DNA from 3 places in the Anaerobacillus sp. 1_MG-2023 genome. Region 3 is predicted to be linked to each of the others. Evidence: predicted binding sites of a transcription regulator. Region 3 holds the regulator's gene; each other region holds the start of a gene.
What was found. The regulator LexA, encoded in region 3, represses DNA repair genes until DNA is damaged. The targets are predictions, from matches to a motif close to CGAACATATGTTCG.
Positions count from the first base shown of each region.

Region 1: a site for LexA is predicted at 8,603-8,616, ahead of Q4550_RS05025 (Y-family DNA polymerase). Genes of this name have one in related genera too.
Region 2: a site for LexA is predicted at 7,731-7,744, ahead of ruvA (Holliday junction branch migration protein RuvA). Genes of this name have one in related genera too.

Region 1 is NZ_JAUORD010000002.1:237,918-248,807, reverse strand. It holds gene Q4550_RS05060 (GNAT family N-acetyltransferase) at 1-331, opposite strand, end outside; gene Q4550_RS24560 (MFS transporter) at 328-1,563, opposite strand; gene Q4550_RS05050 (SLC13 family permease) at 1,596-3,218, opposite strand; gene Q4550_RS05045 (hypothetical protein) at 3,512-4,189, shown strand; gene Q4550_RS05040 (Na+/H+ antiporter NhaC family protein) at 4,277-5,572, opposite strand; SAM riboswitch class I at 5,643-5,746, opposite strand; gene Q4550_RS05035 (alpha/beta fold hydrolase) at 5,940-6,779, opposite strand; gene Q4550_RS05030 (YolD-like family protein) at 6,939-7,268, opposite strand; gene Q4550_RS05025 (Y-family DNA polymerase) at 7,283-8,539, opposite strand; gene Q4550_RS05020 (SDR family NAD(P)-dependent oxidoreductase) at 8,900-9,703, shown strand; gene Q4550_RS05015 (GNAT family N-acetyltransferase) at 9,792-10,352, opposite strand; gene Q4550_RS05010 (DUF805 domain-containing protein) at 10,514-10,861, opposite strand.
Region 2 is NZ_JAUORD010000004.1:58,554-69,443, forward strand. It holds gene spoVB (stage V sporulation protein B) at 1-563, shown strand, start outside; gene Q4550_RS08845 (YetF domain-containing protein) at 597-1,262, opposite strand; gene Q4550_RS08850 (ArsB/NhaD family transporter) at 1,419-2,768, opposite strand; gene Q4550_RS08855 (TIGR04086 family membrane protein) at 2,836-3,225, shown strand; gene yajC (preprotein translocase subunit YajC) at 3,268-3,540, opposite strand; gene tgt (tRNA guanosine(34) transglycosylase Tgt) at 3,581-4,723, opposite strand; gene queA (tRNA preQ1(34) S-adenosylmethionine ribosyltransferase-isomerase QueA) at 4,720-5,766, opposite strand; gene Q4550_RS08875 (DUF2905 domain-containing protein) at 5,894-6,091, opposite strand; gene ruvB (Holliday junction branch migration DNA helicase RuvB) at 6,094-7,092, opposite strand; gene ruvA (Holliday junction branch migration protein RuvA) at 7,105-7,707, opposite strand; gene Q4550_RS08890 (BofC C-terminal domain-containing protein) at 7,835-8,371, opposite strand; gene Q4550_RS08895 (YebC/PmpR family DNA-binding transcriptional regulator) at 8,474-9,223, opposite strand; gene Q4550_RS08900 (YhcN/YlaJ family sporulation lipoprotein) at 9,338-9,964, opposite strand; gene Q4550_RS08905 (phosphotransferase) at 10,042-10,890, opposite strand, start outside.
Region 3 is NZ_JAUORD010000003.1:220,350-231,239, forward strand. It holds gene Q4550_RS07425 (hypothetical protein) at 1-20, shown strand, start outside; gene Q4550_RS07430 (GNAT family N-acetyltransferase) at 242-760, shown strand; gene Q4550_RS07435 (ferritin family protein) at 787-1,095, opposite strand; gene Q4550_RS07440 (DUF11 domain-containing protein) at 1,695-3,131, shown strand; gene Q4550_RS07445 (GNAT family N-acetyltransferase) at 3,339-3,893, shown strand; gene Q4550_RS07450 (Type 1 glutamine amidotransferase-like domain-containing protein) at 3,951-4,586, shown strand; gene Q4550_RS07455 (iron chaperone) at 4,650-5,021, shown strand; gene Q4550_RS07460 (hypothetical protein) at 5,306-6,595, shown strand; gene lexA (transcriptional repressor LexA) at 6,846-7,469, opposite strand; gene yneA (cell division suppressor protein YneA) at 7,621-7,941, shown strand; gene Q4550_RS07475 (YneB family resolvase-like protein) at 7,945-8,595, shown strand; gene Q4550_RS07480 (DUF896 domain-containing protein) at 8,662-8,898, shown strand; gene Q4550_RS07485 (HesB/YadR/YfhF family protein) at 9,016-9,303, shown strand; gene sirA (sporulation inhibitor of replication protein SirA) at 9,464-9,907, shown strand; gene Q4550_RS07495 (YneF family protein) at 10,000-10,227, shown strand; gene Q4550_RS07500 (M15 family metallopeptidase) at 10,342-10,890, shown strand, end outside.

The DNA of each region.
Region 1 (10,890 bases), on a different contig from region 3:
AAACGATGGTTGAGGCACCCTTTTCACGAGCCAGATTTTCTGCTTCCAAAAGCAGAGTCTTCCCAACTCCCTGCTGCCGATAATCTTTTGCCGTTACCATTGTAATAATTCTTGCAACAAGAATATTAGCAACATAAGATCGTTCATAATGCACTCCCAGCAGTCCAATCAAAGACTCCTGTTTTTCACTAACAAGCGTGACGTACAAAGGATCTGACAAAATTGGTTTTAGACGCTCCGTCACTTCGCATACAGACGTCTCATACCCCATTTCTGAAAGCAAATAAGTAATCCATTCCTCATCACCTTTTCTAGCCCTTCTAATGTTCATCGTGCTTTCTCTCCTCGTAAGTCTTCATAATGATATCTTTTTGAAACCTGTTTTTGTGAAAATAATAATAAAAGCGGCAAAATAAAAATAAGTAAGCTCACTACCCCTATCCATCCCAAACCGTCCCATAGGATACCAACGCCCGAACTACCTGCTGCTACCCCGGCATAGTAACTAATCAAATAAAAACTAGATGCCCCACTCTTATGATGCTCTGCCGTCTTTGCAACAGAAGCTGATGCCATCGAATGAGAAATGAAAAACCCTGCACAAATAACGCAAAGCCCAATCATTACCACAGTTAGTTCTTGATATAGTGTAATGCCAACTCCTAACGTTAATAATAATAGGCCCGTTACCATCGTGCGCCGTAAGCCAATGCGAGATGAAATTCGTCCTGCAATTGGTGGTGAAACTACTCCGAGAATATACGCAAAATAAGCAAGGGAGATCCATTTTAACGAAAGAGAAAATGGATCTTGTTTAAGGAAGAAAGGCAAATATGTCCACACGCCCGTAAAGATCACTTGAATAAGAAAGCCAAGCGTAAATAGCGATAAGAGTCGACGATCTCTTAAATGTACAAACATTCCTTTCATATCCTTTATAACACTGCTATTTCCCCCCTTAAAAAAGCGAGAGGGTGGCAGGAGCCAATAAAAGCAAATGATTGCTATAATAGCAAACCCTGCAAGGATGATAAAACTTACTTGCCAACTATATAAGTCAGTCAAATATCCTGTTGCGACTCGTCCACTAAGCCCCCCCATTGCATTGCTCGCAATAAAAATGCTCGTAGCAAGTCCTACGTTACTTGGAGCTACTTCATCTGCAAGATAAGCCATCGCCGATGCCGGTATACCTGCAAGAAAGAATCCCTCAATACATCGAATAATGAGCAGAAGAAGGAATGAATTCATAAAGGGCATTATTAGTAATGAACTAAGGACAAAAAGGAGCGATATTTTCATCACTACTGTTCGCCCATAGCGGTCTGAAACAAAGCCAAGTATAAGAAGTCCCGGTATCATCGTGATGACGGGCATAGACATAAGTAAGCTTGACGTTGTTGCCGTTAAATGAAATTCACTCGCAAATATTGGAAGCAATGGTTGAAAAGCATAAAGTGCCGAAAAGACTAATAATGCTCCACATCCAAGACTAACCGTCGCCCGCCAGAAACCCGCATCTTTTGATTTATATGGCTGATTGTTATTTAGAACAACTGACACTTGATCATCACCTTCAATTTTCTATCTTACTTTTATTTTAACTGATTGGGAATTTGAGTGAGATCAATTCCCCACACCACTGGCATATAAAAATAAATCGCCAGAGTAATGATGACGACAGATGTTAGATTTAGCCAGAAACCTGCTCTCGCCATATCTGGGATTTTTAAATAGCCTGACCCGAATACAACGGCGTTCGGAGGGGTTGCAACCGGAAGCATAAAAGCACAGCTTGACGCAATTCCTGCCCCAATCATTAGAGCATAAGGATGAACTCCGATCGCGGATGATAGAGACGCCATGATTGGAAACATCATTGTCGCCGTCGCCGTATTTGATGTAATCTCCGTTAAGAAAATAACAAGCGATGTGACAAGTAGTAAAATGACGAACAGATGAATGCCTTCAAGAACCGTTAATTGCTCCCCAATCCAGTTTGCAAGTCCTGACTCCTGAAAGCCAGAAGCTATGGCGAGTCCGGCTCCAAATAATAGAAGGATTCCCCATGGTAATCCTTTTGCTGTATCCCAATCTAAAAGAAAGGCACCTTTTTTCGAAGGGGCAGGTATAAGAAAAAGTAATAGCGCTGCAGTCATCGCGATGACAGTGTCATTTATATTCGGATTAAGCTCACTTAAAACAAAGGAACGGCTAATCCAGGCAACCGCAGTGAAAGAAAAAACCACCATAATGACCTTTTCTTCCATAGACATTTTCCCAAGATCCGCTTTCTCCTTATTAATCACCTCTTTCCCGCCTGGCAGCTCTTTAACATTCATCGGAAATGCCATTTTCACAAGGTAATACCAGCAGCCGAATAAAAGAAGAACAGTTAGAGGTACGCCAAACATCATCCAGCGGGCAAATGAAATCTCGATGCCATATAGCTCATTGACCACGGCTGCAAAGATGGTATTAGGAGGTGTTCCAATCAATGTTGCTAGACCACCAATTGAGGCACTGTACGCGATACCAAGCATAATGGCTTTCCCAAAATTAAATTGCGGCGCACCTTCTTCTTGTTTCATATCAAGCTGCTCGGATACTTGATAAATCACGGCCAGCCCAATTGGCACCATCATCATAGCCGTTGCCGTGTTTGAGATCCACATTGATAAAAAGCCTGTTGCAATCATAAAGCCAAGTACAATTCTCTCTGTACTTGTTCCTATTGCTGATATAATGAAAAGAGCAATCCGTTTATGTAAATGCCATTTCTGCATTGTAAGCGCGATCAAAAAACCACCCATAAAGAGAAAAATGGTGTTATCGCCATACGCTGATGCTGTTAAATCACCTTTAAGTCCGCCCGTTAGTGGAAATAAAATTAATGGTAAAAGAGACGTTGCTGGTATCGGAATGGCTTCTGTAATCCACCACGTTGCAATCCACGCCGTACTTGCTAAGATGGCCAAGCCTGCTTCTGAAAGACCATTTGGATTAAAAAACAACATTATGCTAAGAAAAAGGACCGGTCCGAGGATCAACCCCGTCAGTTTCCTTTTATCATAAGCAGGATCTGGTCCAGATGCATAACCTGGATTTTTTTGAGAACTTTTTGAAGGGATTTCCGGCGTGTGTGAAGAAGCGAATGTTAAGAGATCTTTTGCTCGATCATGTTCTTTCCATAATTGGTTCCAAAGGTGTTGTTCCATAGTCATACCTCCTATCGTTCATTAAACTATAGTGTAGAATTCGCTCGCCACATCTGTCAATAAATTCACAATTTTGGTACTTTATTACTCTCTTTCAAGAAAGGACTTTTGATTCGTTTTTCCATTTCCATACAAGTAATTCATTTCAAACCCCCTTAAATTTCCATTAGGGGCGAAAATTATAAGTTGATGATATGTTTTTATAATTCAAAATAAATAAACTCAATGATTAAATGTAAGAATAGATACACAATCCACAACAAGTTGCTCAAAATCGATCCAGGGGGTATATGATGAGAAAGATACAACAGACTACTATTAATTCGGTTGTGAAATACGGACAAACAAAGCTTCCAAAATCAGCTAATACAGAATGTCCAGAATGTGGAAACGACGCTTCATTTCAACTGAAGTTCGATTACCAAATTAATCAGGCTGTGTTCTCCACGCTTTCTCGCTGCTCTATTTGTAAAGAAGCTGTGCTTTTCATACTCATTAAAACGTCCCATAATGATCGCGGAGAAGAAGTTGAGCTTTTCGTGCATCAAACCTCTTTTACACGAGAGCCGCTCGGCAGACTGACTAGCACAGCTAGATTACCCGATGACCTTGAGCGTGTTTATCGCTCAGCAGTGAATGTACATAACATGAAGGATTGGACTGCAACGGCTGTAATGGCTAATCGTGTTCTTGAGAGCATTACAGGTAGTTTTCTTTCTGAAAATGAGCTAGGACAGCCACTTTCTAAACAGCTAGAAACACTTGCTAAGCAGATTGATTTAGAAGAACCAATTGTAAAACTAGGACACCTACTAGGCAAAGGTAGTAATTTAAATCACCTCCTTTGTCTTGAGAAAGCTACAAGTGAAGAAACGGCCAACTTAATTATCGACTTACTAGATTCACTTATTGAATACTTGTACATTCTTCCTCAACGAATTGTGCATCTTCAAAAACAAATCGAAGGATAATAAAAAAAAGCAGGTAGCCCAATTTGAGCTAGCTGCTTTTTAAATGCTCATATCAAATTTTAATTCAAGATTCTGTTCACTATCACTTTAGCCCTTTTTCGAAAAAGAGGGATAGTTGATGAAAATCGCAATAATTCCTGCAATAGCAATGAGGATTGGATAAATTGAATACGGTAGTAGAGCGAGTGGCGAAATCGACGCAAGACCTGCTACTGCAAGCACCTGTGCCCCATATGGGAGCATGCCCTGTATACTACCTGAGAAAATATCAAGAATACTAGCAGACTTTCGTGGGTCTACCCCATATTCTTCGGAAATGTTTTTCGCAAGTGGCCCCCCCATTATGATCGAAATGGTGTTGTTAGCTGTTGATAAATCAAGCACGCTTGCGAGACCGGCGATACCAAACTCTGCTCCTCTACGAGAAGTTACTTTGCTCAGGATTTTGTCCAATACGTATTGTATTCCTCCGTTATGCTTAATGACTTCAATCATCCCTCCGATGACAAGAGCAATCATGGCAAGGTCTTCCATCCCTTTTATGCCCTCTGTAACCGTGGAGATCAGTCCACTCATTCCAAATGTTCCGTTATATAAACCTACAATCCCAGCAAATAAGGTACCACTTACAAGTACAATAAGAACATTAACACCAGCGATCGCTGCGATCAGTACACCTAAATAAGGAATAATTGTAACGAAATTAAATGCGTGTTCTCCTCCAACCGTTGCTTGCTCTCCCATCGTTAAAGCACCATATATAATGGCTGTTACGATAGCAGCTGGCAAGACTATAAAAAAGTTTACTTTGAATTTATCTTTCATTTGCGTATTTTGTGTGCGTACTGCCGCAATTGTAGTATCTGAAATCATAGAAAGATTGTCACCAAACATTGCCCCACCTATGACTGCTGATAAAGCCAGCGCCGGGGCAACTCCGGTTTGCTCTGCAATTCCAATTCCAATGGGAGCAAGTGCTACAATTGTTCCCATCGATGTACCCATCGAAATAGAAATAAAACAGCCAATAACAAATAAACCTACGATTAAAAGATTAGCTGGTAGAATCGATATACCTAAATTAACAATCGAATCTACTGCTCCAATTTTTTCAGCTGTTCCGGCAAACGCCCCAGCCAGTAAAAAGACTAAAATCATTAATATGATATTCGTATTACCTGCTCCACGACAAAACACTTCCACTTTTTTCATAAAGCTTTCTTTTCGATTCATCGAAAGAGCTACGCCCGCCGCAATTAGAGAAGCGAGAATAACAGGCATACTATAAAAGTCCTTTGTTATGATAGCTGTACCAATAAAAAGCACAATAAATATTCCAAGAGGAAGTAAAGCCAGGCCGTTCCCCTTTATTTCTTTCTCCATTATTCATGTCTCCTTCATCTTTTATTCTGTCTCAATAAAAAAAGCCCACTTCAAGAGAAGAAGGCTTTTGCACTTATCTCTCAAGATTTCTCTTGCTGGAAGCAGCACCTTTCTGATGATCAGAGGTTGCTGAAGCTTCTTTGGGCCAGGTCCCTCCACTTCTCTTAATAAGAAATATACAATTATCAATGAGCGCATGCTTCATTTTACTTTTTCATAACGAGCTTTACTTTATCACGCATTATTCTGATGAGTCAACTTTGATTAACTGCATCAAAATAAACTCCTCATCCTTAAAGGAGTTTACCTGATTAACTAGTCTGGTTCAAGCTTTGTATGACTACCAATTTTTGCATTAGATCAATCTTTATTTTCCCAAAAACCACTCAATATCCTTCATAATCGATGCCGGTTTTTCTTCTGGTAGAAGGTGACCAGTTTTTTCATAGATGATCAGTTTAGCATTTGGGAGATCGTTACTGAGACGCTTCCCAATTTTCAAAGGCACAACTCTGTCGTTCTCTCCCCATATTAGTAGGCTAGGTGTATGAATTTGATTTAGTTCAGCTTCTGACAAATCTCCTTCGCGATCTCGAATCATCCTAACTAATGACCGAAAGATACCCTCATTGAAGAAAGGTTGGATATATCCATCCATCATTTCTTCATCGATAAGGGAAGGATCATAAACACAATTAAGCAAATTTCCTCTGACACCTTTTCGATAAAGCCACCTTTTCAAGTATACCGAGAAAAAAGGTAAATACGATGTATACACTAGACTCTGTTTAGCCTTTTCAAGATATCCTGAACTGCACAGTAAAATATTCTTACTAACGAGATCATCTTTCATAGCCGAGGCTCTCATTGCTACTTGCCCACCCATAGAATGGCCGATCATAACAGTATGATCAATTGAAAGCCTTTCTAAAAGTTCAACCACCACTTCCGCATAATTATGATAAGAGTGGACAAAACGATTAGACTTTTCACTTTTTCCGAACGGGGGAAGATCAATGGCAACAACAGTATATGCCTTTGTTAATAATGGTATCAATCTTCTGAAGCTGAAGCTCGACGATAGAAAACCGTGAAGAAGCGTTAATACTGGCCGATCGACGGCTGTGTCATTTCTATAGTATTCATAGTGAATATCAATTCCTTTGATCTTTTCCGTATTTTGTTTAAGATTTTGAGCTAATAGCATCTTTCATCTCACTCCGGATTTTAAATTCACCTGATCTGATTTACTCTTCGTTTCTAACCAGAAAGGATGGTCTCACTTATTCAGGTTTGACTTTATACTTATTTTACCCCAATCCTGAAATGAAAAACTTTTTTACAACCGAGAGGATATTCCATTTTTTCATTCTAACTCTACGTGCACAAGGTCCAGCAGCTTTATCGTTGTCCTTTTTTCATTATGGTCAATAATACGCAGTTCTTTCGTAAGTGGATCTACATAGTGCACATATCCAAAGAGAGTTTTCGTTTCACCTCCGCTAAAATATTGAAAACAAAGCGAGTTGTGAACGGCCATTGCTTCACATATCGTTTCATTCATTTCCGCCATTTTTTGTTCATCAAGTACCGGCTTTCCACTTCTTTTTTCTTCGGTTTTCCAATCTCTTAGCTCTTTCACATGCTCAGGTAACATCATTGACGTCCATTTTATATTTCCGCGATCACGTATCACGCTTCTTCCCCCTTCTATGCTTTATGACCACCCACAAGTTTACTTCTATGCAGTGCCGTACCGGCCTTTGTGTATGAAACGGCACGAAGCAGCGCATCTGAGCCATATTTCTCCCGGATCGAATCCATCACATATCCGAGATCCCGCTGCTTTGGGCGTGACGCATTAAATAAGTCCAACTGCACTTCTTCATCATTGCAAATATTTGAAAGGGTAATGGAAATCTTACGAACCGTTTTTCTTTCAAAAAACTCCTCAAATAACTGAAGACATACATTGTATATTTCGAGCGTAATAGCAGTCGGGCTGTGGATACTCCTTGAACGGTGAAAGCCACCCCCGCCTTCTTCTTTGCTATAACCAATCCCAAGGCTAATCGTACGCCCTGCCTTCCGGGCTTTTCTCGCACGTCTTGCAACTTCTTCACTCATCTCAAGAATGACGTGTTGAATGTCTTTTTCGTCATGGTAATCTCGTAACAAAATTTGGCTTTTCCCATAGCTAATCTGTCCCTGCATAATCGGCGCACCCATTTCAGAAAGATCGATGCCCCACGCATGATGATAGAGCTGATTTCCCATAATACCAAATTTTTCTTCTAGTAGATGTAGCGGATAATGCGCAAGCTGCTTTACATTCATAATCCCCATGCGATTTAACGTTCGCTCCACACGCGACCCAATACCCCACATTTGGCTTAGCGGGGAAAGCGGCCAGAGTTTTTTAGGAATATCTTCATAAGTCCATTCTGCAATCCCTTTTTCTTTCGCTTCCAGATCAAGACAAAGCTTTGCCATTAAAAGATTTGGCCCGATCCCTATGGCGCATGGTAATCCGAATGTCTCTCTTATTTCATTTTTGATCTTGTGAGCTACTTCAAATTTGTTCCCCCAAAGTCGTTCTGTCCCATCAACCTGCAAAAACGATTCATCAACGCTATACGTATGGATACATTCTGATGGTACATAACGATGAAAAAGCCTCGTTATTTCCATTGATTGTTTTAAATATGAAGACATTCTCGCATTAACGATATGAATGTTTTTGTTATTTGGAATTTCAAATAGTCTGCTCCCTGTTCGTATTCCAAATTCCTTTTTTAATGCCGGAGACGCCGCCAGCACAACACTTCCCAGTCGCTCGGTATCACCAACAACCGCGAGATAGCACGTAAGTGGATCAAGCCCCATCTCTACTGCTGAACAACTTGCATAAAAACTTTTCATATCAATACATAGGATTGTTTTCTTTGGAAATTTAGAATAATCCATTTGTATCCCCCTTCTCCTAAATGAAAGAACGTTTGTTCCCTTTATATATACCCGTATTTTAACCGAATATACGTTCTCTTCACAATAAGTACTTTCTTCCAATCATAAAAGCACTTACCGATGAAGAAGGAGTAATACCGGGACATCAATGTCTAGTCACACGTAAAAAAACTGAACATTTTATTTCATGTGATCATTCACGATTTTGTTTATTCCTCTATCACATCTTAATTTTATTCAATTGTAGTTGCTTCATTATACTCTTCCCTTGTAATATTTCTTCCCTTGAAAACGGCTAATCTGAGGTTTTAATGCTTCTTATTCGGGAAAGTTCCTTAGAAGATTAAAGGAGGGAATAGAATGAGCATTTATAAGGAAAATACATTAAAATACGAGCACATTCTTATTACCGGAGCCACGGGTGGTATTGGATATGAAACAGCAAAAGCCGCCGTACAAGCCGGTGCTACGATTACGATAACTGGAAGAAATAAGGATAAATTAACTCAGCTGAAACAGGAGTGCGAAGAGTTAGTCGCGGAAGCAAAGGTTGCTGTTCTTCCCGCTGATTTAAACAATGAGAAAGATCGTTATACCCTTATCGAAAGTGCGATTAAATATAACGGAAGCATAACGGGGTTAGTTAACTCAGCAGGAATTGGCGGCGGCAATACGCTTGATCAATTACAAGAAGAAGATCTTCGCAAAGTAATGGAGCTAAATTATACCTCGACTGTTTTACTGACTCAACTTGTGTATAAGCGAATGCGTGCGGATAAGAAGAAAGGGGCGATTGTAAACCTCTCTTCTCTCTCAGGTCTTAGAGGAACTTTTGGTAACACGGCCTATAGCGCTTCAAAGTTTGCTATAACTGGGTTCACGCAGTCGTTTGCCCACGAGGCTATCCGTGATGGAATTAGAGTTAACGCAGTATGTCCCGGCTTCGTTGATACAGAAATGGGGCGAAACAGTATTGCTTCAAAAGGGGCGAGAGAGAATAAAAGCTTTGAGGAAGAATTAAAAGCTGTAGAAGCAGCAATGCCATCTGGAAGAATTACGCAGCCTGAAGAAGTCGCCAATAGCATCATTTACCTTCTTTCAAATGCGTCAGAAAACATTATTGGCGAATCGCTCAAAATTTCAGGTGGAAGCGTTATGCGCTAGGTGCTTTGGAGAAATTATCTACAAATAAAAGATGACTCATGCTTGAAGAAAGCATGAGTCATCTTTTATTTGAGCATTCACGAAGCCATTAAATAATACTAGCGTAGATACAAGTATCTGTTATCTGTGTTCCGTCGATCGACATATCTTCGTTTTTGAGAGTTCCTTCGAAATCATAGTCCAATCGTTCTGGAATTGCACGACTTCGCTCATTTTCTCGATCGCATCTAATCTCGACCCTTCTGCACTTCAAGTCCTGATGTGCATATTCAGTAAGTTTCTGAACGGCCTCAGTCATATAGCCATGACCACTTTGCTTCGTAGCAACCCAATACCCAATTTCAAGCTTTGGAACATCCCATTCAATGTTATGAAACCCAGTGGATCCAACAAATTCATTTGTTTCTTTCAAAAACACCAGGAATCTTAAACTTTCACGCTTTAGGAATTTAATATGTGCCTCTCGTGTATTAATCTCTGTATCCTCCGGAGTCGGCGTTTCTCTAGCAAAGCCAAGCCAGGGCCTCAGTTCACTTATAGAAGATTGAATGGCTTGATTAACTATTTTACCATCCCCGTATTCAGGCATTCTTAATATTAATCGTTCTGTTTCAAGTACTGTTTCAATTTCCATTAAGATTGGATTCATTTCTACCCCTCCGACGTAAGTAAAGACATTCCCTCAAAAAGAAGGAGATTTACAAATAAGCTGGAACAAGCGATTAACTTTTCACCTTCAACTAGAATTTGAACCGCCAATCAAGGAGATTAGCGGTTCAAATGAGATCAGAATAATTGAAATTTAGCTAACTATACTACTTTCGGATTTTTCCCAAAACGGTTTTCTTCTACATCGCTATCTAAGCAAGTGAAGACCAGAATGACAAGACTACCAATTAGAGGAATAAGTCCGATGAGCACCCACCAACCGCTTCTTCCCGTGTCATGCAATCTTCGCACAGTTACAGCAAGCGATGGTAAAATAATGAACAATGAATAAATACTTGTCAAAAATGGGGAAATATCAGCTAGAGACTCTACTATCGTTAAGACAATAGAAAAAATAACATTAAAAAGAGTAAACATCCAATATTCTTTACGCCTTGCTCTTCCTTGGAAATTCACATAATTCTTTAATACTTTCAAATACCAGTTCATACTGCTTCTCCTTTAGCGAATAAGTTTAG
Region 2 (10,890 bases), on a different contig from region 3:
GTGGCCTTTCAGTTGTTGTTACGTATATTTTTGCCGTTCCTTTAATGGATATCATGTATCAAGCACCTCATGTAGCTATCTATGTGCAAGTAATGGCTCCTTTCTTTTTCTTCTATTATTTTCAAGGACCACTTGCGGCCGCACTTCAAGCATTAGATTTAGCTAAAGCAGCGATGATCAATAGCTTCATCGGAGCAGGCGTAAAGCTCACCGCAATTTTCTTCCTAGCTTCAAGACCTGAACTTGGCATTATGGGGGCTGCTCTAGCGATTGTTATTGGAATATTACTTGTAACGCTTCTCCATTTTGCAACACTCGTAAAAGCGATTGGTTTCTCCATCGTAGTGAGTGATTTATTGAAAGGGGTTGCGTCCATTATTGGTGCCGGAGTTGCTGGTCATTTTCTGTATGAGAACCTCGCTTCTTCATCATCAGATATACTCGGTACGTTTGTTGCTATTTGTGTAACATCAATTATTTATTGTATCCTTCTTCTATTACTTGGGTTAATTAACCGAAATGATCTTAGAAGAATTCCTCTTATCGGAAAATATGTGCATTAAATGAAGAGGAAAAAAAGAAGGTAACCGCTCTGGTTACCTTTTTTCATTCTTTAAATCAATAAAAAAGCTTCCATTCTTATGAAGAGAACAGAATGAGATACGTTTAATATCCTTATGACCCACTTTTCTTAATTCCTGACGAAGCCATAAAGCTGTTTTTCCAATTCGTTCAAGATGTTCCTCTTGTACTTTCCCGTCGAGAATGAGAGGGAGTGGCATCAATGTCTCTGGGTGTTCCTTCTTATTATCTTCCTCTTTTCTAATGACAGATAGCTTTCCAGAAGGCTCAAGGATGGCGAATTCCACGTCCGAAACAGAAGCAACATTATTTTCTCTCAGTTGAATAAGCAAATCATCAAAGTTATACCGTTGTTTTTTCATTTCGACCTCATCAATTCGACCACGATCAATTAAAACAGATGGCTTTCCATCTACAATTTCTCGAACCTTCTCACTTTTTAATGAAATATAAGCCATAATCATTTGAATAAGTACTAGAATGACCATTGGAACAATTGTATTTATCATTGGCGTTTGAGGGTCTTCAATTGACATAACGGCAAGCTCAGCAATCATAATGGAGACAACAAAATCAAGAATGCTTAACTGACCAATTTCTCGTTTTCCCATGACTCGAAAAACAAAAATGATAACAAAATACAAAACAAGTGTCCTCATTATGACTGTCATAAATTCCATCCCTGAATCCCTCCTTCCAGTCTTGTTTTGATTAGTGTAACCATGTTTCAGCTCAGCATGAGGAAATGTATTGAAAAAACGGATTTTTACATTTCATTAAAATAACGTGTGAACCATAGACAGGATGATCTTAGTTCAAATAAAAAAAAGCTTCCCTCAATAATAGGGAAGCAAGTAGCGGAAATACATGTAGATTGTACTAATGGCAAGTGACACACAAACAACAGGTATTCCGATTTTCAAAAATTCAATAAAGCGAACTTCTTGTTTATCTTTCAGCGCTAGACCTGCTACTACTACGTTTGCTGAAGCACCGATTAACGTTCCGTTCCCCCCAAGACAAGAGCCTAAGGCAAGCGACCACCACAATGGATCAAGGTTTGTCATTCCATAACCCGAAAATTCCGTAATGACAGGAATCATCGCTGCTACAAATGGAATATTATCTAAAAAGGCTGAGAGAAAACCAGATCCCCATAAAATCACAAGCGATGTTTTAGGCAAATCGCCGTCCGTGTATAAGAGAATACTTCTCGCCACTTCATCAATAATCCCTACTTCCTCTAATCCACCGATTAAAATGAACAATCCAATAAAGAAGAACAAGGTCACCCATTCAATTGACTCGAATACCTCTTCAATCTTGTGTTCATTTTGTGTGATGAGTAATAAAAGGACCGCTCCTGCCATCGCAATGTTAGTTAGCTCTGTATGTAAAATAGGATGTAGCAGAAAGCCTGAAATCGTCATTAGCAGAACGATCGACGATTTATAAAGAAGAGGTCCTCTCTTTAAATAATCATCTGCATTAATTCGAAGCAACGTCTGTCGATGGTCGTCGTCTACAGTCAATCCCTTTCGATATAAAAATAAAAGACCTGTCATGATCACAGCATAAATGACAACAACCACTGGTGCCAGGTTATATAGAAAATCATTAAAGTCTAAATGATCAACAGCCTGCCCGATCATGATGTTCGGCGGATCACCAATCAATGTTGCTGTACCACCTATATTAGAAGATAAAATAACAGTTACTAAAAAGGGCATGCTCGTAATTTTAAGTATCCTTGTCAAGGTAAGTGTAATTGGTACGAGAAGAAGAACAGTCGTCACATTATCTAACAAAGCTGATCCAATTGCAGTCAATGTCCCTATTACAGCAAGTAGCGGCAGCGGTTTTCCTTGTACCTTTTGCGCAAGTTTGATGGCAATATATTCAAACAATCCATTCTGACTTGTAATGGAGACAAGAATCATCATTGAAAACAATAATGCAATCGTATTCCAATCAACGTGGTTCATGAAAGCAGAATCGGTGGTTGTAATTCCTGAAAGTAGCATGAGAAGACCACCGCCACAGGCAACGATCGCACGATTAATTTTCTCAGTTAATATGCCGACGTAAGCAAGAACAAATATGATGAGCGCGATGATCATTTCCAATCCATGCTGCCCCTTCCCTGTCCCGTTTCTAACATCGTATGACGAGCTGTTCGATTTCATGAATAGACTTCTATTTCCTTCTCAAACGAATAGAATGTACAAACTATCTCGTTTAAGGAGGAAGACCATGAGATCGAAACATGCAGTCTCAAGTATGGGCGCAGGGCTATTAGCAATAATCGTGATTGTGCTTGCAACTAGCGTGCTTTTTTCTTTAATTCTTCGTTTCACATCTGTATCAGAAAACGGACTGAGCCCATTCATTATTGTTGCTACAGTTATTGCATTTTTTATAGGTGGATTTATTTCAGGTGGGAAAGGAGGAGAACGCGGTTGGCTACTAGGAGGAGGAACAGCCATTATGTACGTCATTCTCCTCTTTCTTATTCAGTATCTGGGTTACAGAATAAACATGAATCTTGAACAATTGCTTTATCATGCTGGTTATGGTCTGATTTGCATTCTAGGAGGAATCATGGGGGTAAATGTTAGAGGCGGAAATCATCGAGAGGCTTAGGCGAACAAAGAGCGCCCTCTGATGAGGACGCTCTTTATTATGTTACTTGCTGTTTTCAGTGATTGATTCGCGGATAGCCGCGCGGTCAAACACCATTTTTGTACCGTCTGTAGTACGGATTGTAATTGTACCTTCATCCATTGCATCAATGATGCCGTGCATACCACCGATCGTTACAACTTTATTTCCTTTTTCTAAGCTGGCTTGCATTTCTTTCGTTTTCTTTTGACGCTTCTGTTGCGGGCGAATCAAAAGGAAATAGAAAATCGCAAACATTAGTAGAAGCGGGACTATATTCATTAACGTAGAACCCATATTCATTTCACCCCTTTCCAGCAATCATACAATCTATGGATTAAAAGTTTTTCGCATTTGGTTTATTAAACCCATATTGTTCAAAAAACTCATCCTTAAAGTCCAGGAGACGATCATCCATAATCGCCTGCCTAACTTGCTTCATCAAGTTTAACAGAAAATAGAGATTATGGTAAGTCGTTAATCTAAAGCCAAATGTTTCATTGGATTTTACAAGATGACGAATATACGCCCTTGAATAATTGCGGCAAACATGACAATCGCAATTCTCGTCAAGCGGACGGAAATCACGTGCATATTTTGCATTTCGAACGACTAGACGACCATTGCTAGTCATTAGTGTTCCATTTCGCGCGATACGAGTAGGAAGAACACAATCAAACATATCCACGCCTCGAATAGCTCCGTCAATTAGAGAATCTGGTGAACCAACCCCCATTAAATAACGAGGTTTCTGAGTTGGAAGGTGAGGCGTCGTAAACTCGAGCACGCGATTCATCACGTCTTTCGGTTCACCTACTGAAAGGCCTCCAATAGCATAGCCCGGGAAATCAAGTGAAACAAGATCCTCAGCACTTTGTTTTCTTAACTCTTCATACTCTCCACCTTGAACAATTCCAAACAACCCCTGGATATCTTTTCGTTCATGAGCTGTCAGGCATCGTTCAGCCCAGCGACTCGTACGCTCAACAGAACTTTTCATGTAATCAAATTCTGCTGGGTATGGAGGACACTCATCGAATGCCATCATAATATCAGAACCGAGTGCATTTTGGATTTCCATTGCGCCTTCTGGAGATAAGAATAACTTCTCACCGCTCATGTGATTCCGAAAATGAACGCCTTTTTCCTCAATTTGTCTAAGGTCACTTAAGCTAAAGACCTGAAATCCTCCAGAATCCGTAAGAATCGGCTGATCCCAGTTCATAAATTTATGAAGGCCACCAGCTTCTTTGACAATATCATGACCAGGACGAAGCCAAAGATGATACGTGTTACTAAGGATAACGCCAGCGCCCATTTCTTTTAGTTCTTCTGGACTCATCGTTTTCACTGTCGCAAGTGTTCCAACAGGCATAAACATCGGTGTATCAAACGTACCATGTGGCGTGTGCAGCTTTCCAAGACGCGCCCCACTTTGTTTACACGTTTTTATTAATTCATAGCGAATTGGTTCTGTCATTCTTTCGTACTCCCTTCCAAAATCAACATTGCATCACCAAAACTGAAGAAGCGATACTCTTCCTCAACAGCCGTGCGATAAGCAGAAAGCACAAAATCTCTTCCCGCAAGGGCACTCACTAGCATGATCAATGTTGACTGAGGCAGGTGAAAGTTTGTAATCAGCCCATCGATTGCTTTAAAAGTATAACCCGGATAAATAAAAATGTCGGTCCAACCCGAAGCTTCTTCAAATTGTCCATCATGTGCTGATGCCACGGTTTCAAGTGTTCTCGTTGAAGTAGTACCGACAGAAATGATTCGGCCTCCCGATTCCCTTACACTGTTCAACAGTTCAGCCGTGCCCTTTGTCAGTTGATAAAATTCCCCATGCATTTCATGTTCAAGAATATTATCGACGGAAACTGGTCGGAAAGTGCCAAGACCCACATGAAGTGTAATAAATGCGACATGAACGCCTTTATCTTCAAGACGCTGAAGCATTTCTTCTGTGAAGTGAAGGCCAGCAGTTGGTGCTGCTGCTGATCCTCTATGCTTAGCAAAAACAGTTTGATATCGTTCTTGATCATCGAGCGTTTCAGTAATATATGGTGGAAGAGGCATTTCGCCAAGCTGATCAAGAATTTCATAGAAAACGCCTTCGTATTGAAACTCTAATACACGTCCGCCATGTTCAAGTGACTCTTTGCATACGGCTGTTAGACGTCCATCGCCAAATGAAATCACAGTGCCTGGCTTCACTCGCTTAGCCGGTTTAACAAGAGTCTCCCATTGATCCTCTTCCATTTGCTTAAGAAGCAGCACTTCAATTTTAGCTCCTGTTTCTTCTTTTGATCCATACAACCTAGCTGGCATGACTCGTGTATCATTCAACACAAGACAATCACCGGGATTTATGTAATCCTCTAAATTGGAGAATTCGCGATGCTGAAGCTTTTGTTTTAATGGATCTAATACCATCAATCTGGACTTTGTCCGTTCCTTTAACGGCGTTTGAGCAATTAACCGTTCTGGAAGTTCGAAATCAAAATCATTTACGTTCATTTTATTCACCACTGTTTCTAGAAAGTGTTCAACTTTATTGATTTTACCACAGCTTTACCTATTGGCGCACCCTTAAGGGGCAGTTCCCCTTCCACCATGTTGAAAATGGCGTTTGGAAAGCTGCCCCTTATCTGAACTTACCTATAATAAAAAAGAGTAAAGACAAGGCAATACTAACGACTATTGAGGTTACAATCGGAAAAAAAAACGTAGTGTTTCCTTTTTTGATTACGATGTCACCAGGTAATTTTCCAATAAAGGACCACAACACACCAATGGCCAAGAAGGCGATCCCTAAGATAATAAACAACTTTGAAATTCCCATCGCTATTGAGGAATCTCCATACCAAAGTGATCGTATACCTGATGAGTAACCATCCGTCCACGAGGTGTACGCTGAAGAAATCCAATTTGAAGAAGATAAGGTTCATACACGTCTTCAATGGTATGACTTTCTTCACCAATCGTTGCTGCAATTGTATCTACTCCTACAGGACCTCCACGGAATTTCTCTATGATGGCTAATAGAAGCTTGTGATCGATATGATCAAGTCCAAGAGGATCGACTTGCATCATCTCAAGAGCCTGAGAAGCAAGTGAATGCGAAATGACTCCATCCCCTTTCACCTGCGCAAAATCCCTTACACGTTTTAGCAAGCGATTGGCAATTCTAGGTGTCCCTCGCGATCTTCGAGCAAGTTCAACGGCAGCAGCGTGGTCCATTTCAACATCGAAAATGTCAGCTGTTCTCATTAAAATAGTTTGAAGTTCGTCTTCAAGATAATACTCTAATCTACTCAGTACGCCGAAACGATCTCGTAAAGGCGCCGTTAATAGTCCAGCCCTTGTCGTAGCGCCTACTAAGGTGAATGGTGGCAGATCCAAACGAACAGATCTTGCCGTTTCGCCTTTTCCTATTACAATATCTAGACAGTAGTCTTCCATCGCAGGATAAAGAACTTCTTCAACACTTCGAGGTAGTCGATGTATTTCATCGATAAATAAAACATCCCCAGGTTCAAGGGCGGTTAATATAGCTGCAAGATCACCAGGTCTTTCAATCGCAGGACCTGATGTTGTACGCAAATTTACTTCCATCTCGTTTGCAATAATGGCTGAGAGAGTCGTTTTACCTAGACCAGGAGGGCCGTACAACAGCACATGATCTAAGGGCTCTTCTCGCATTTTAGCCGCTTCAATAAACACTTCAAGATTTCGCTTTACCTTTTCTTGTCCAATATATTGACTTAATCGCTGAGGACGGAGGCTATATTCTACGGATGAGTCGTCACCGACCTGCTCACCTGATAGAATTCGATCTTCCACTTTACTCCCTCCTTATTGCTTCAGCATAAGCTGAAGGGCTTTTTTAATATACTGATCTGTCGTTAGCGTTTCTTCAACTAGCTTTGGTTTAATCTTCTTAATTTCTCGCTCAGCATACCCAAGAGCTTTCAATGCTTCTAGCGCTTCTTCTAGCTCATGAGCACCCTCTTCTTGAACTTCATCCACTGCAAACAATCCCTCAGTTGGAGCGCCAAAGCCTTTAAGCTTACCTTTTAGATCTAGAATGATTTGTCTGGCAGTTTTCTTACCAACGCCAGGAAACTTTGTTAGAAATTTCTCATCTTCCATTTCAATGGCACTCACAACTTTATCAGGTTCACCAGTCGCTAAAATCGCCACAGCTCCCTTAGGACCGATACCGGAAACATTTAGAAGCTTCTCAAACAAAAGGCGCTCTTCCCGTGTTGGAAATCCATAAAGGGCAATGAGATCTTCTCTAACGTAATGATGCGTAAAAATTTGAATCGATTGATTACGGTACTTCTGAAATTCAAAAGGATTTCCACAGTAAATTTTATATCCTATCGCATTCGACTCTACAACAATGTATTCTGTATCAATATATTCAACCGTGCCTTTAATATATTCTATCAAAGCTACTCTCTCCCCTGTACATACGAACATGTATTTCTATCTCTCCATTCTACCATAAAAAGATGAAAAGCGGAGACGAGCGTTTAGAAATGGAGATAAGCGTCTAAATCAAAAGAAGAACCTGCCCTTACTGGACAGGTTCTTCTTTTTTAATTTTAGAAAAAGACTGGATGACGTCTTCAAACTGATACCACGACTCTACTGGAATTCCTTCCATAAGCTGCTCTCTTCTTTGACTTTCTAGCTTTCCTACATCAATTTGAAAAAATGTTTGAATGACTTTCTCTTCTGCCGGAATTCCATCAAATATCGTAAGAACCCCCTCCTCTGTTAATCCAAAATGGCCATTTTGTTTACTCGCAGGCGAAATATCTTCTAAATTCCGTTCAAATATCATTCGTCCTTCTTCCTGATCTACAAGTTGCCAATCAGCGTATTGACTCCAAAAATCTTCCATTGCCCATATAGTTTCATATACAGATTGGTTCGTTGAAACACCGTCCGCATAATTTGTTCTCAATATAACTTCAACGACTAGTGGTCCTTTTTCTTGAGTTTTGGTTCCTGTAACCGGTGATATGCCATCTCCTTCATAAGCCACGGCCGATGTTCCTCCAAGAACAAGAAGTACACCTAATAGAAGGAGTGGATAAAGGCTTTTCATATGTTTCCAACACCTTTCTTCCATTTTCAAGAAGTTCATGCCGTTAGCGTTTCCATTTTATTGAGGAATATGCATAAAAAAAAGCTACAGAAAAACTGTAGCTCACAATTGATCATAAACATCATCATTTATTTCAGCATTATGATAAACATCTTGCACATCATCGTTATCTTCAAGCATATCAATTAGCTTTAACATACGAAGCCCATCTTCATTTTCTAATGGGGCGTATGTTTCTGGAATCATCGTGACTTCAGTGGAAGAAAAACTTAATCCGCTCTCTTGTAATTGGTGCTTTACATCTTGAAATTCCTGGGGATCAGTATAAATCTCATAAGCATCCTCATTTGTTTCCATTTCTTCAGCCCCGGCTTCAATAACCTGAAGCATCAATTCATCTCCATCGAGATCATTTTCGGAACGATCGATCACAAGGAGACCTTTTCGGTTAAATAAGAATGAAACACATCCGTTTTCACCCATATTTCCTTTATTTTTACTAAAAGCATGACGCACATCTGCTGCAGCTCGATTTTTATTATCGGTAAGTAGTTGAACCATAATGGCGGCACCACCTGGGCCATACCCTTCGTACGTCACGTTTTCATATTGAACACCATCTAAGTCCCCTGTAGCTTTCTTAATTGCGCGATCAATGTTTTCGTTAGGCATATTTGAGGATTTTGCCTTGTCCACAGCAAGCCTTAATGAGGGATTCGTTTCTGGATCGCCCCCTCCTTGCTTGGCAGCTACAAAAATTTCCTTAGCTAGCTTCATAAATACTTTTCCACGTTTAGCATCTTGAGCGTTTTTTCTACGCTGTATATTTTTCCATTTGGAATGTCCTGCCATCTAAGAGAACTCCTTTCAAATGAACTGATTTCCCAACTATATCATAGGGCTCAAGTCTCCGAAAAGAGTTTTGCATATGTAGTCGAGCAGGCTACTGCCCGCTCGTTATTTTTGTTATTTATTGTTTTCAAATGGACGTTTTGCAGCATTTCCGATGTCATCTAATATGCCATTTACATCTGCCTGTACCTCTTCAAAACCATCTCCATCTTCGAGGCGGTTATTAACATCGCCCATTCGACCAAACACATTTTCATCTGTTGAAATTGACACATTCTTTTGCTTTGTTACTTTTGCTACCTCGCTGCGAACCTTGTCTTTAACATCTGCATCGTTTTTGTCGTTTGTATCAACGGCAATCATAATTTGATCACCATATACGATAACTCGAGCATCATCCACGTTCTTAAGCTTATTGATTCGTTTAGCTAGTCGTGTAGAAAGCTCATTATCATAACCTGAATAATTGTTATCTGTACGCATATATCCAGGGCCATTCATGCCATTTCGCTTATCGATTTGCTTTTTGTCAGGGGACTTAACTCCGTTCGAATAGTCACGATCAATCATATCCGTTACTGCACCTTCACGGTAATCACCGTTATTATCTTCACTCGTGTAGTAACCAATTGGACGTGCGGAATCGTTATAACGCGTATCCATCGCCTCATTATCAGCTGTACAGCCGATCAAACCACCTGCGAGCATCATCGTTGAAAGCGTCAAGACTGTTTTCTTCATATTTAAAACCTCCTTTCACCTTTAGAATGTGAGGAGGCTTATCATTTTAATCTGTTAGTTCTAGGTAACAGAGGGACCTACTTCAGAATTGAGTTGATAAACCGTGATCTAAGATCGTTTTGTTGTGCCACTTTAACTAATAGGGCACTTCTTCCATTTGGGTTCATCAACCATTCTCGGTAGAAATCGGCAGGATAGGCTAGAAGCCTACACAACAAAGGGTTCTCTAAGCAATGTCGAACAGTCGGGATATGAGATTTTGACCATTCATCCAGTGACCAGTTACAGTGAGACAGCATTCGATTCATTAACTGTAAAAAGTCATATTCATGAGGGGCATAGTTCGCAAGGTCACCATCAATCAATAATAATGTATCCGTACTAAAGATAAAATTATGATGTGCGGGGTCGCCGTGAACAATGCATTTATCACGGAGAGCATTTCGTTCCAATTCTTCGATCGCTGTCATACCCGAAATGACTTCTTCCCCTACAGAAATATAATATTGAATCAATTGTTTTTCATTTGCAGATATTAGAGAAGATCCTACTTCCTTCTTGAAGCGAATTAAACGGTTCGTCCACTTACGAGTAAGTGATACGGGAAAAATATCTTTACTGACTAATCCTATACTTTCTTGATGAAAGTGTGCTACTTTCTCAATCGCTAGAAGCCGGTCTTCTTTCAATGAGTAATTGAGCATTCGTCCCTTCATTGTTTTCATACAGGCAAAATATAGTCCCCCGTCCTCCTTAAGCCAATCGCCATCTGGAAATGGAATGAAAGTAATAAAAGAATCTGAACAGTGATGTGAGAGGTATATTTGCTTTCTTAACGATTCCTTTTTTAAAGATCCTTTCATATAAACTGATACCCCAGTAATCAATTTGCCCTTCCAAACAAGTGAATTAACACGTTCTAAATG
Region 3 (10,890 bases):
AAACCGAAAACAACACTTAATCTGTTGTTTTGACTGAAATTGTGTAAACGATGGTTGTTCGGATTGCGTTGTTAGCGGCGATGATGCTATCGATGCTTGTTTATATCTACCGTCACTCACTCTTCAATAGGCCTGAAGACATTAAACTGCTTAAGTCCTTGTAGGGATTTTGATTGTTACATGGATTGATTCACGATAGGTAAAGTTCTACTATGAATGATTTAGCGTGGGGGAGAACATGATGGAAGTTAAAATACATAAACTTCAAGAAAGTGATGCGGAATCATTGTTTCACTTTGAAGTCGCAAACAGAGTTTATTTCAATAAGATGGTCCCAGATCGTGGAGAAGATTATTATAAATTTGAGACGTTTAACGACAAGCTCGTACAATTAGTAACTGAACAATCTCTCTGTTTATCGACCTTTTATCTTATAAAAGATGAAAATGGTACGATCTTAGGAAGAATTAATTTAGACTTCAGTTCCATCAACAATTGCGCCGAGCTTGGTTATAGAATTGGTGAAGGTTATACCGGCAATGGAATAGCAACTAGAGCGCTCAAGCTTTTATTAGAAAAGACAACCAATCTCGAAGTCATTCAATGCATAGTAGCTAGAACAACTCAAGATAATGTCGCCTCACAGAAAGTACTTGCGAAAAATGGTTTTACATATGCTTATACGGATCAAGATGAAGTCTTATTGAACGGCAAGTTTGTATCGTTGCTTCATTACATATGGAAAAAGGAAGCCCGTTGATTATTATGATCAGCGGGACTTTATTATTATCCAGCTTGCCTTTGTGCAAGCTCTTGATTAAATAAGAGAAGAGCGGATGTATTATCATCTGCTAACTTTAACCTCTCTACGATCGTAAGCGTTTGTGCTTCTTCATCAATTTGTTCTCGTAAGAATTCCTGTACAATAACTGTTGTTTGCGGGTCGATTTTTTTAATATAGTTATAGGCCTGACGGTAGGAATTAGTGATATTTTTTTGATCCATATACGCTGACATTGCTAGGTACAACGTTGTAGAAATGTGTTCGATTAGAATCAACCTGTTTAACAGGTCTTGAACTTCCTTCTGTACCATTCCATCCACCTCGTCATCTTCATATAACTCAATGTACTAAGTAGTTATTTGTCTCGTTACACCATAAAAAGTTTAGTAGAAACAGCCGCTTGTTTGAATTAGATGACTCATTAATATTTTGAAATAGGTTCAAATGGCATTTTTAGTGACAGCTTTAACAAAGCCATAAACTAAAATTATTATATATTATTAAAACCCCTTTGAATTCGTATGATCGAGTTTAAAGGTTTTTTGATTTTTTCATAAAAGTAACCCGTTTCATCTTGTTCATGATCTTCATATATTATTGTATGATCAATTGAAGTTAAGAAAGAGAAATAAGACAAAATTCACAAGGAAGATCTTCTATCAAATTCCAGAAAAGCAAAATGTCTCTGATAGTTTGCAATAACTTAATGTAACTGTTCCGGAACTTGGCGTTATCGTAGAAAAAGGTAATTGAACAATGTATTTTCAAACTAGTCGAATATGTACACCCTGTCCTAACGCAATGCATACAATATATAAGGAAATATTAAACAAAGGGTAACTTGAAGTAGATGAAAAATTTAATTTATCATGTTTCGAGCCTACTATATTGTTAGAAAGGATAACTGATTATGGCTTTTATAAATCGATTTTCAGTTAATAATTGTGGAGCAATTACATTTACAGGAAATACCCTTGGGCTTAGTGGAATTAGTAATACACCAAATACGGCAGGAACAGATGGTACAATTGGTGCCTTCATTACGCTTGATAGTGCTTCAACTGTCGATGCCTTTCCTCCACCAGCGATCATAGGATCAGCTGGTACAACGACAGACTACACGGAAAATGAATCTCAAGCTGTTCTCGTTCTACCTGTGGGAAGTACGGTGCTCTATGCTGAATTGATTTGGGGAGGATTATATATAAGTAATGATGAAGACCTGTCGGCATTAATAGATGATGACATTTTATTTTCTACTCCGCTCGTAAGTGACACCCCGATTACACCTGATCCTATCACAGCAAATGAATTTAACGGTTTTTATATGCGATCAGCAGATGTTACAACGCTAGTGCAATCTGCTGGAGCAGGAACGTTCAGTGCTGGAAGCGTGCCAGCAATTGTTGATTCAACAGGTTTTGTTAACCATGCGGGGTGGACGTTAGCAGTTGTTTATGAAAACACAGCATTAAATAACCGTAATATGAATCTTTATGTTGGAGCAGATGGACAAGTAAGTAACGGTAACCCGATTGACGTCCCGATAACGGGTTTTTTAACTCCTCCGAGTGGTGACGTAGATGCAAGAGTGCTCTTGAGTGCACAAGAAGGTGACGCGAATATTAGTGGGGACCAGGCGGAATTCGGTGAAGACGCCTTATCGCTAACGAATTTGTCAGGGCCTCGTAACCCGGCAGGAAACTTCTTTGGTTCACAAATAACAGATGATTCAGGAAATTTAGATACGACTGGCTCTTACGGTGATCGAAATCAAAACCCTGGTACTCCTGGGACAAACATATTGGCGGGAAGACAGGGATGGGACATTAGCAATGTTGATGCGACCAACTACTTACCAAATAATCAAGCATCTGCGTTATTTCGATTTAGTTCCACAGGTGATCTTTATATGCCTAATGCGCTAGGCGTCCAGATTGACTTTGGGGAAGCAGACCTAGAATTGGATAAAGAAGTGAGTAAAACAATCTCGTACGCTGGAGACGTTTTAACATACACCGTTACAATAACAAACGATGGCGTAGTAGAAGCTGACAATGCTTTTTTTGAGGATCTACTTTCTGATGGTTCAGAGTTTATTCCAGATACGGTGAAGATAGACGGCGTTACCCAACCGGGACTAGACCCGGCGGTGGGCTTCTCTTTAGATCCAATTCCAGCAGGAGATTCACGTGTGATCAGCTATAAAATACGTGTTGGTAGCAAGTGTTTTATTATTAATGAAGCAACTCTTACGTATAGCTGTGGTAAAGTTGCGACTAGTAATTCAGTGATTACAACAGCTTGTCAGCGGTGTTGCGGGGATGACGGTGGGTGTTGCTGTTAGTGAAAGGATGCTGTATTTATGCTCAGCATCCTTTTTTTATGTTATAGAGATTTACTACCCCTATCAGTGACTGTAAACTAACTGATTGCTAGATAGAAATATTTTTTAGAAATAGAATAAATAAAAGATGGCATTTTTCTAAATATTTTGAAATAATTGGAAGTGGTTAGATTTCCATATATTTATGAAAAAAAGGTGGGGTATCGTATGTTTAGGTTAAAAGTGAATGAAGAGGTCTCCTTAAAGTTACTTCAAAACGAAGATGCGCAAGAGCTATTTGCATTGGTTGACCATTCGAGAGATTATTTAAGGGAATGGCTGCCCTGGGTAGACAATATGAAAGAAGAAGAGGATTATTTGCCAGTGATTGAAATGTGGCTAAAGCAGTTTTCTTCACATGATGGATTTCAAGCAGGTATTGTGCACAATGGAAGATTAGCAGGCATGGTTGGATTCCATGGCATCGATTGGTCTAACAAGAAAACGAGTATTGGCTATTGGCTATCTGATAAGTTCCAGGGTAAGGGGATTATGACAGCTGCCGTTAATGAACTAATTGTTCAGGCATTTGAAGAATACAATTTGAATCGAATTGAAATACAGTGCGGGATAGAGAATGAAAAAAGTCAGGGAATCCCTAGACGTCTTGGTTTTAAACCAGATGGAATCATAAAAGACGCTGAATATTTGTACGATCACTTTCATGACACTATTCTGTACAGTCTTCTCTCGAAAGAATGGAATGAATATCGTGAGAGTTAATAAACGAACAGAATTTCAAAATACTTTATCGTATAGGGGTATGAATGAGGTGTATTAATGGGAAAGTTATACTTTTATAGCGATCAAGTAAATGAAACACCCGGCAACCGAAGATTAGATGAATTATTGTTTAGTGGGGGAAACAAAAAGATTAGCTACATACCTTCAACGGAGGATGAAGAAAAGAATTATTTCGGTACTAAAGTGAATTATTATCGAAACTATGGAATCGAGAATATCATGTTTTTCGATTTATACAGTGAATTTGAACCTACGAAAATAGAGGGATTATTGAGTTCAGATATAATTCATCTCTCAGCAGGTAATCCGCTGGAATTTAGTAAGGCTCTTAAACATCGGCATATGATTCACGTTCTTTTAGATTTCTATAATCGCGGAGGAATTCTTGTTGGGGTGAGCGGAGGAGCGGTTCAACTCGGTAGATCTACAAAGCTATTTCAGATGTTTACAGAAACAACTAGCGAGGCGTTGTACCAAACTTTGGGTCTTGTCGGTTTCGAGTTTTTACCTCACTACAATCGCTGGAGTTCAGATTATAAAAGTAAAGTTTGGGAGTATGTTAAGAGAACAGGAACAACTGTTTATGCAGCGAATGACGGCGATGGAATTATTTTTGAAGAGGGTAAACTACAAATGATAGGTGATATAGTAGTGATGAATAGCGAGTTGTAATGGTACTATCTCAGTAAGATATGGTACATCACTACATTTGCTTGTTTTATAGGAGGACTAAAAATGGATGTATTTGAAGAATATTTAGCAAAGATAGAGAACCTGCAGCACCGAGAGCGAACGGAACAAGTTTTGACCTGGGTACAAAATGAATTTCCAAACCTGGTGCCGAAAATTGCCTGGAATCAGCCAATGTTTACAGATCACGGAACATTTATTATTGCCTTTAGCGTAGCAAAACATCATTTGGCTGTTGCCCCTGAAAAGAATGGAATTGTTCATTTTTCTGAAGAAATGAAACTTGCTGGCTATGACCACACTAAACAACTAATGCGTATTCCGTGGGGTAGTTCAGTTGATTTTTCATTACTTAAAAAAATGATCGAATTCAATATTCATGATAAGGCAGACTGTTCAACTTTCTGGCGCAAGTGAATAAATAGGCGGGACAGGCTTTTATTCGGATCAACCGATTGATCGCCGCTATATGAGATTACATTTAAACTAAATGAAGTTCATTAAATGATAGCTAAGCTTATCTATATGTCGAAAGATGCAGAGAAAACGTCACGGTTTTCTATAATATAAGTATGTTATCCATACATGATCCACTTCGAATGATTCATTTTTGATCAGAATACTTGTAATAGTTTGAAAAATGCAACCTCCCATCTCTACAATAGAAGATAGTTCAACTAGAAGGGGAGGAAAACAGAAATATGAAATCTAGGGAATGGAAATATGGGATTGCGCTTTTTCTTGTAGGGATGTTAACTTTCGGTTTCTCACCGTTAACTGGAAGTGCCAAAGGTGATTGCTTTAACACTGATGCGGCGCTAACACCAGAGGAGCAGCGAATGGAAGACGGCGCCCCTATCCCACAGCAAATTATGGATAAGGCGGAGTTTACAGTTTTTGCAGATGAATTTAAAGAAGATTTGTGCAAAGCGAAAAGTGTAAAAAAAGCAGAGAAAGTGATCGAAAAGCATGGTGAGAAGCTGTGGGATACGGCTGTTGCTCGAGCTCAGGGAGAAGGAAATGATTTAGGGGAACTAGATCGTTATGATGATCGCCCGCTATATTGGACTCGATTACATATGACTGCTGCCCTCAGGCAATGGGAACCATCATATACAGTAACGGAGAAAAAGCAAGAAGAACTGATGAAGAAACTAGAGTACACGTCAAGGGGAATTACTTCTATTGATTTTCCAAAAGGGGAGAAAGTTAAGCGCGTTTTAGTAAGCGGATTTGATCCATACCGTTTAGAACAGGAATTTAGGAGATCAAACCCTTCTGGCGCTGCAGCGCTTCAGATGGATGGGAAAGTCGTTTTGACGGAAGAAGGTCCAGCTTTTATTCAAGCAGCGAATTTTCCGGTACGATGGGATGATTTTGATGAAGGAATCGTTGAAGATACATTTGGACCTTACCTGGTTAATAGTAAAGAGCAGGTGGATCTCATGATGACAATCAGTCAAGGGGGTCCAAAAGCTATGACCATCGAAGGGTTTGCCGGGAGATGGCGCACAGGGGTTGGAAACACTCTTGAAGATCGCTCAGAAGTTATTCCGACAGTGAGCAATTGGCCGATGCCTGAAAAACTGCCGGAATTTATTGAAACAACGCTTCCTTACAAGGAAATGATTGCAGCCAATACTGGACCATGGCCGGTGGAAAGAGGCGATGAAGTATGCGAATGGCTCGCACCAGAATATCGTGATAAACCGTATGAATGCCATGAAGGGGGTCCGACTGAAGGATCAAAAGCTCGTAAAGGAGGAGGCGGAAGCTACTTATCGAATGAAAGTCAGTACCGATCCAATCGTGTGCGAATTGGGATAGGAGCTTATGATATTCCGGGTGGACACCTTCACGTAGCCGCTCAGGAGTACTATCCTGAAGATCCTTCCGTTTATATCACTGATGAGTTCCAAAAGTTCCGTCAGGCGACAGTAGATCAAACAGTTGAATTAGTTATAGCGGCTTCAGAGGCTGCTGAAAAGTAACCGTTTAAGAATAATGTTAGAAGTATACAAAACCGCTCTTCATTTAAATGAAGGGCGGTTTTGTATAGCCTGTAAGAGTTAAAAGTAGGTCGGTGAGGTTGGTTGTAATGTAAAGCTACACCCCTATGCTCTTCAAACTGCGATCATTTACCCAGACGGAGGGATTAATAAATAAAAGAAGAGAAGAAGCTCGTATTGATATAGCCCAGAAAGCTTATATAACATAAAAAAAGAAGCGCACGCAGCGCTTCTAGTGAATGGAGCGAAAGACCCCAATTACTTTACCGAGAATAGAAACGGAATCAAGAATGATCGGTTCCATCGATGAGTTTTCCGGTTGAAGTCGGAAGTAGTTGCTTTCTTTAAAGAATCGTTTAACAGTTGCTTCAGCTTCATCTGTCATCGCGACAACAATATCACCGTTATTTGCAGTTGGTTGTTGCTTCACAATGACCATATCACCGTTATAAATACCAGCTTCGATCATACTATCCCCTTCAATCACAAGAATAAAAGTATGCTCTTCATCCTGTGCAAACTGCTCTGGAAGCGGGAAGTATTCTTCTACATTTTCAATGGCAGTGATCGGTTGACCAGCAGTTACTTTACCAATGACGGGAACGTTTACAGTGTGTTGACGAGGAATATCGATTGTTTCATCAAGACCAAGCACTTCGATAGCTCTTGGTTTTGTTGGGTCTCGTCTGATATACCCTTTTTTCTCGAGTCTTGCCAGGTGGCCATGGACAGTGGAGCTTGAAGCGAGTCCAACAGCTTCGCCAATTTCTCTTACAGAGGGTGGATAACCCTTTTGCTTAACTTCGACTTTAATAAAGTCCAGAATGTCCTGCTGACGCTTTGATAGTTTCATAATATCTGGCACCTCGTTCCAATCTATCTATTTGTTAGTAGTATACCAGAATTTTTGTTCGCATACAAACATAAGTTCGAAGAAATTAGTTGACACGAACAGAGGTTCTGATATACTAAAAACAGAACAAATATTCGCATATGGGGTGATTGGGATGAGAAAGCAAGCTGGGGGCTTGTCTGGAGTTGATTTTCTTGTCATTATATCTTTTGTAGCTGTGTTAATTATTGTGTTTTTATCTTTGCGAACAGCTGCAGCTGAGGAGTATGATCGTTACACAACGGTACAATTGGAGCAGGGAGATACTGTTTTAGAAATTGCGGAAGAATTCCGTACTGCACATGAGTTGTCTGATCGGAAGTTCGTCAGCTGGGTTGAAGAAGTGAATAGCATTGATGCAAACCGAATTACAGCAGGAGATACTCTCATCATCCCTGTTGAAGCGAACGCTACCGCACTTGGGGGTAAAGAATAAAGTATGAACGCCGTTATTTATTGTCGGGTAAGCACAAAGAAAGAAGCACAGGAGTCTTCTCTTGCCAGGCAAAAAGAAGAACTACAACGATTTGCATCACAGTCAGGTTTTATTATACAGCGCTTGATTGAAGAAAAGCACAGCGGGTATGACATTGATCGCGATGGCATACTCGAGGTGCTTGACTTATTGAAAGAGGGGCATGTTGAGGCATTGCTCATTCAAGATGAAACGAGACTTGGGAGAGGGAATGCAAAGATCGCTCTTCTACATGCCGTCCATAAATATGGAGGGACGATTTATACAGTGAATCAAAACGGAGAACTTCAATTGTCGGAATCTGATTCGATGGTTCTTGAGATCGTTAGTATCGTTGAAGAATTTCAGCGCAAGCTTCATAATCTGAAAATTAAACGTGGAATGGACAAGGCGGTTAAAGAAGGCTATCGACCGCAGCGAAACCTCAGCCAGCAAAATCAAGGTGGGCGTGAGCGGGTGGAAGTTCCAATCGAAGAAATTGTTAATCTACGAAACCGTGGTCTTACGTTTAATGAGATAGCTGCAACGCTAAAAGGATTTGGACATCACGCTTCGAAAGCAACGGTACATAGACGTTATCAGGAATATGTTGACGAGCAGAACGAGAAGCACTAAACTTGTCTATGTTCAAAACATGCGTTAGCATGTGAGATACAAGTTTCAGTAAAGGAGCTATTTTACATGCCTTTTGAAGATAAACTCCAAAGAATTAACGAGCTATCTCGTAAAGCAAAAGAATCATCATTAACAGAAGATGAGAAAAAAGAACAGAAAAAGCTACGTAAGGAATATTTAGCAAATTTCCGTTCTTCTTTCAAAAACCAACTTCATTCTATAAAAGTTGTAGATGAAGAAGGTACAGATGTAACACCTGAAAAGCTTAAGGAAAGCAAGAAAAACCGTCGCTTTCTTCAGTAGAAAATAGCCTAATTTTGCGAAAAGCAAAATTAGGCTATTTTTATGGTTGCAATTTTTCGAATATTCGTTATACTGTACTATAACAAGATGTACTAATACAAAACGGAGAGGGCGGATATGATGTTTGTTGTAACTGATTCTGCAGCTGAGTTTTACAAAAATGAGATGGAACTTGGTAACGGTGATTGCTTAAGGTTATTCGTACGCTACGCAGGGAGTGGAGACAGCGGAGGTTTTTCTCTTGGGGTCATGTCTGATAAGCCTTCATATGATGATTATAAGCAAGAAATTGGAGGAGTTACGTACTTCGTTCGACCGGACGATCAATGGTTTGTTGATCGAATGAAGCTTGATTATGATGAGAGATCCGGCGGTGTTCTTTGTGACCTGCCGAGTATGGCATAGCATTCTAAAGACCTGTACTATAACATATATGTTATAGTACAGGTCTTTTTAATTTCGACAAAACTAGTGAAGCCTAGCCTCCATGTATAGACAATCATTTTATGAGAACTCATTTATACTTTCTTTTATATGAGTCGATTCTTGGGTAGGGGGGAGTTATATGAGGCATTACGAAATGTATTTCGTTAAGCAGCAGATTGCAGAACAATATGCTGGTAAGGAGCATCTGTTGTATCAACTTTTCCTCGAAAGGAAGCGGGCTATTCAGGCTGATCAGAAAGAGCTTCTAGAAAAACAGGTAGCCTTTATTACAGAGCCTGTGGAAGAAGAAGAACTAAATACCTGTTTAGTCAATGAATTGGGTGGCTTTCGCACGTATGAATTTAAAAATGAAGGGCATCGATTGTGTATTAAACAATCTAAAAGCGATGCATCTTTATTTGTTAGAAGCGAGAAGATAAATATATATGCTAGCGGATCAAACGAGGCTGAAACAGTCTTTTTTGAAGTGATACGAAAATTAACTCCTTCGTTCTTTGCGATTGACTTCCAATCCGGTCGATACGGGTGGCTTAACCCAATTAAACAACAGAAACTAGTTTGAATAAACTCCTACTATTTTAATAGACGTTATTGTATAATCATTAAGGGTTGTAGTACACTATTGGAAGAGAAAGAATAAGGAGGAAATCTAGAATGTGGTGGATGTACACGCTTGTGGGCGTGCTAGCGTTGATTGCTGGAGTAGCACTTGGCTTTTTTATTGCCCGCAAATATATGATGGACTATTTAAAGAAGAATCCCCCTATTAATGAAAATATGCTTCGTGTAATGATGATGCAAATGGGGCAAAAACCTTCTCAGAAGAAGATTAATCAGATGATGAAGGCTATGAATAGTCAAATGACAAACAACGATAAATAGCTTATTGAGCACTCTGGTAACAGAGTGCTTTTTGTATGGAGTAATTTTGGTTGACGGGTCTAATTGGTGTGATGGTATGATAGATTAGACTATAAAAAATCAGGAAGTGTTCACATGACAATGAAAAACTTAGTAGTAGCAACTGGCCTTTCGTTCGCGCTTTTAGCCGGATGCCAGGCAGGAGATGGAGAGCAAACGTCTAACCAGACAGAGAATCAGTCGCAGAATGATGGACAGACGAATAACGGCTCCTCGAATAGTTCAGAAAATAATGATGGAAACCAAAACAATAACAAGCAAAATGATAGCAGCAAGAAAGAAGAGCAAGAAAGCGATCAAAGCGATGAGGCCAAGAAGGATAAATCAGAAGCGTATCCAACGATGGCTGAAACCGTTGAGAAAAATGGAGAGAATTTAACTGTAACGAATCCAGACAGTATTTATGTTGTGGCAAACAAAGAGCGAAATCTACCTTCTGACTTTGTGCCCCAAAATCTTGTGGAACCGGATGTTTCTTCGTACGCACCAAAAGATGACCCTAAAAGGCTAATGGTCAAGGAAGCGGCTACAGCGCTTGAAAAAATGTTTGCCGGTGCAAAGAAAGATGGATTTGAATTAAAAGCTGTCTCTGGCTACCGCTCCTATGAGCGACAGGAAGCTATT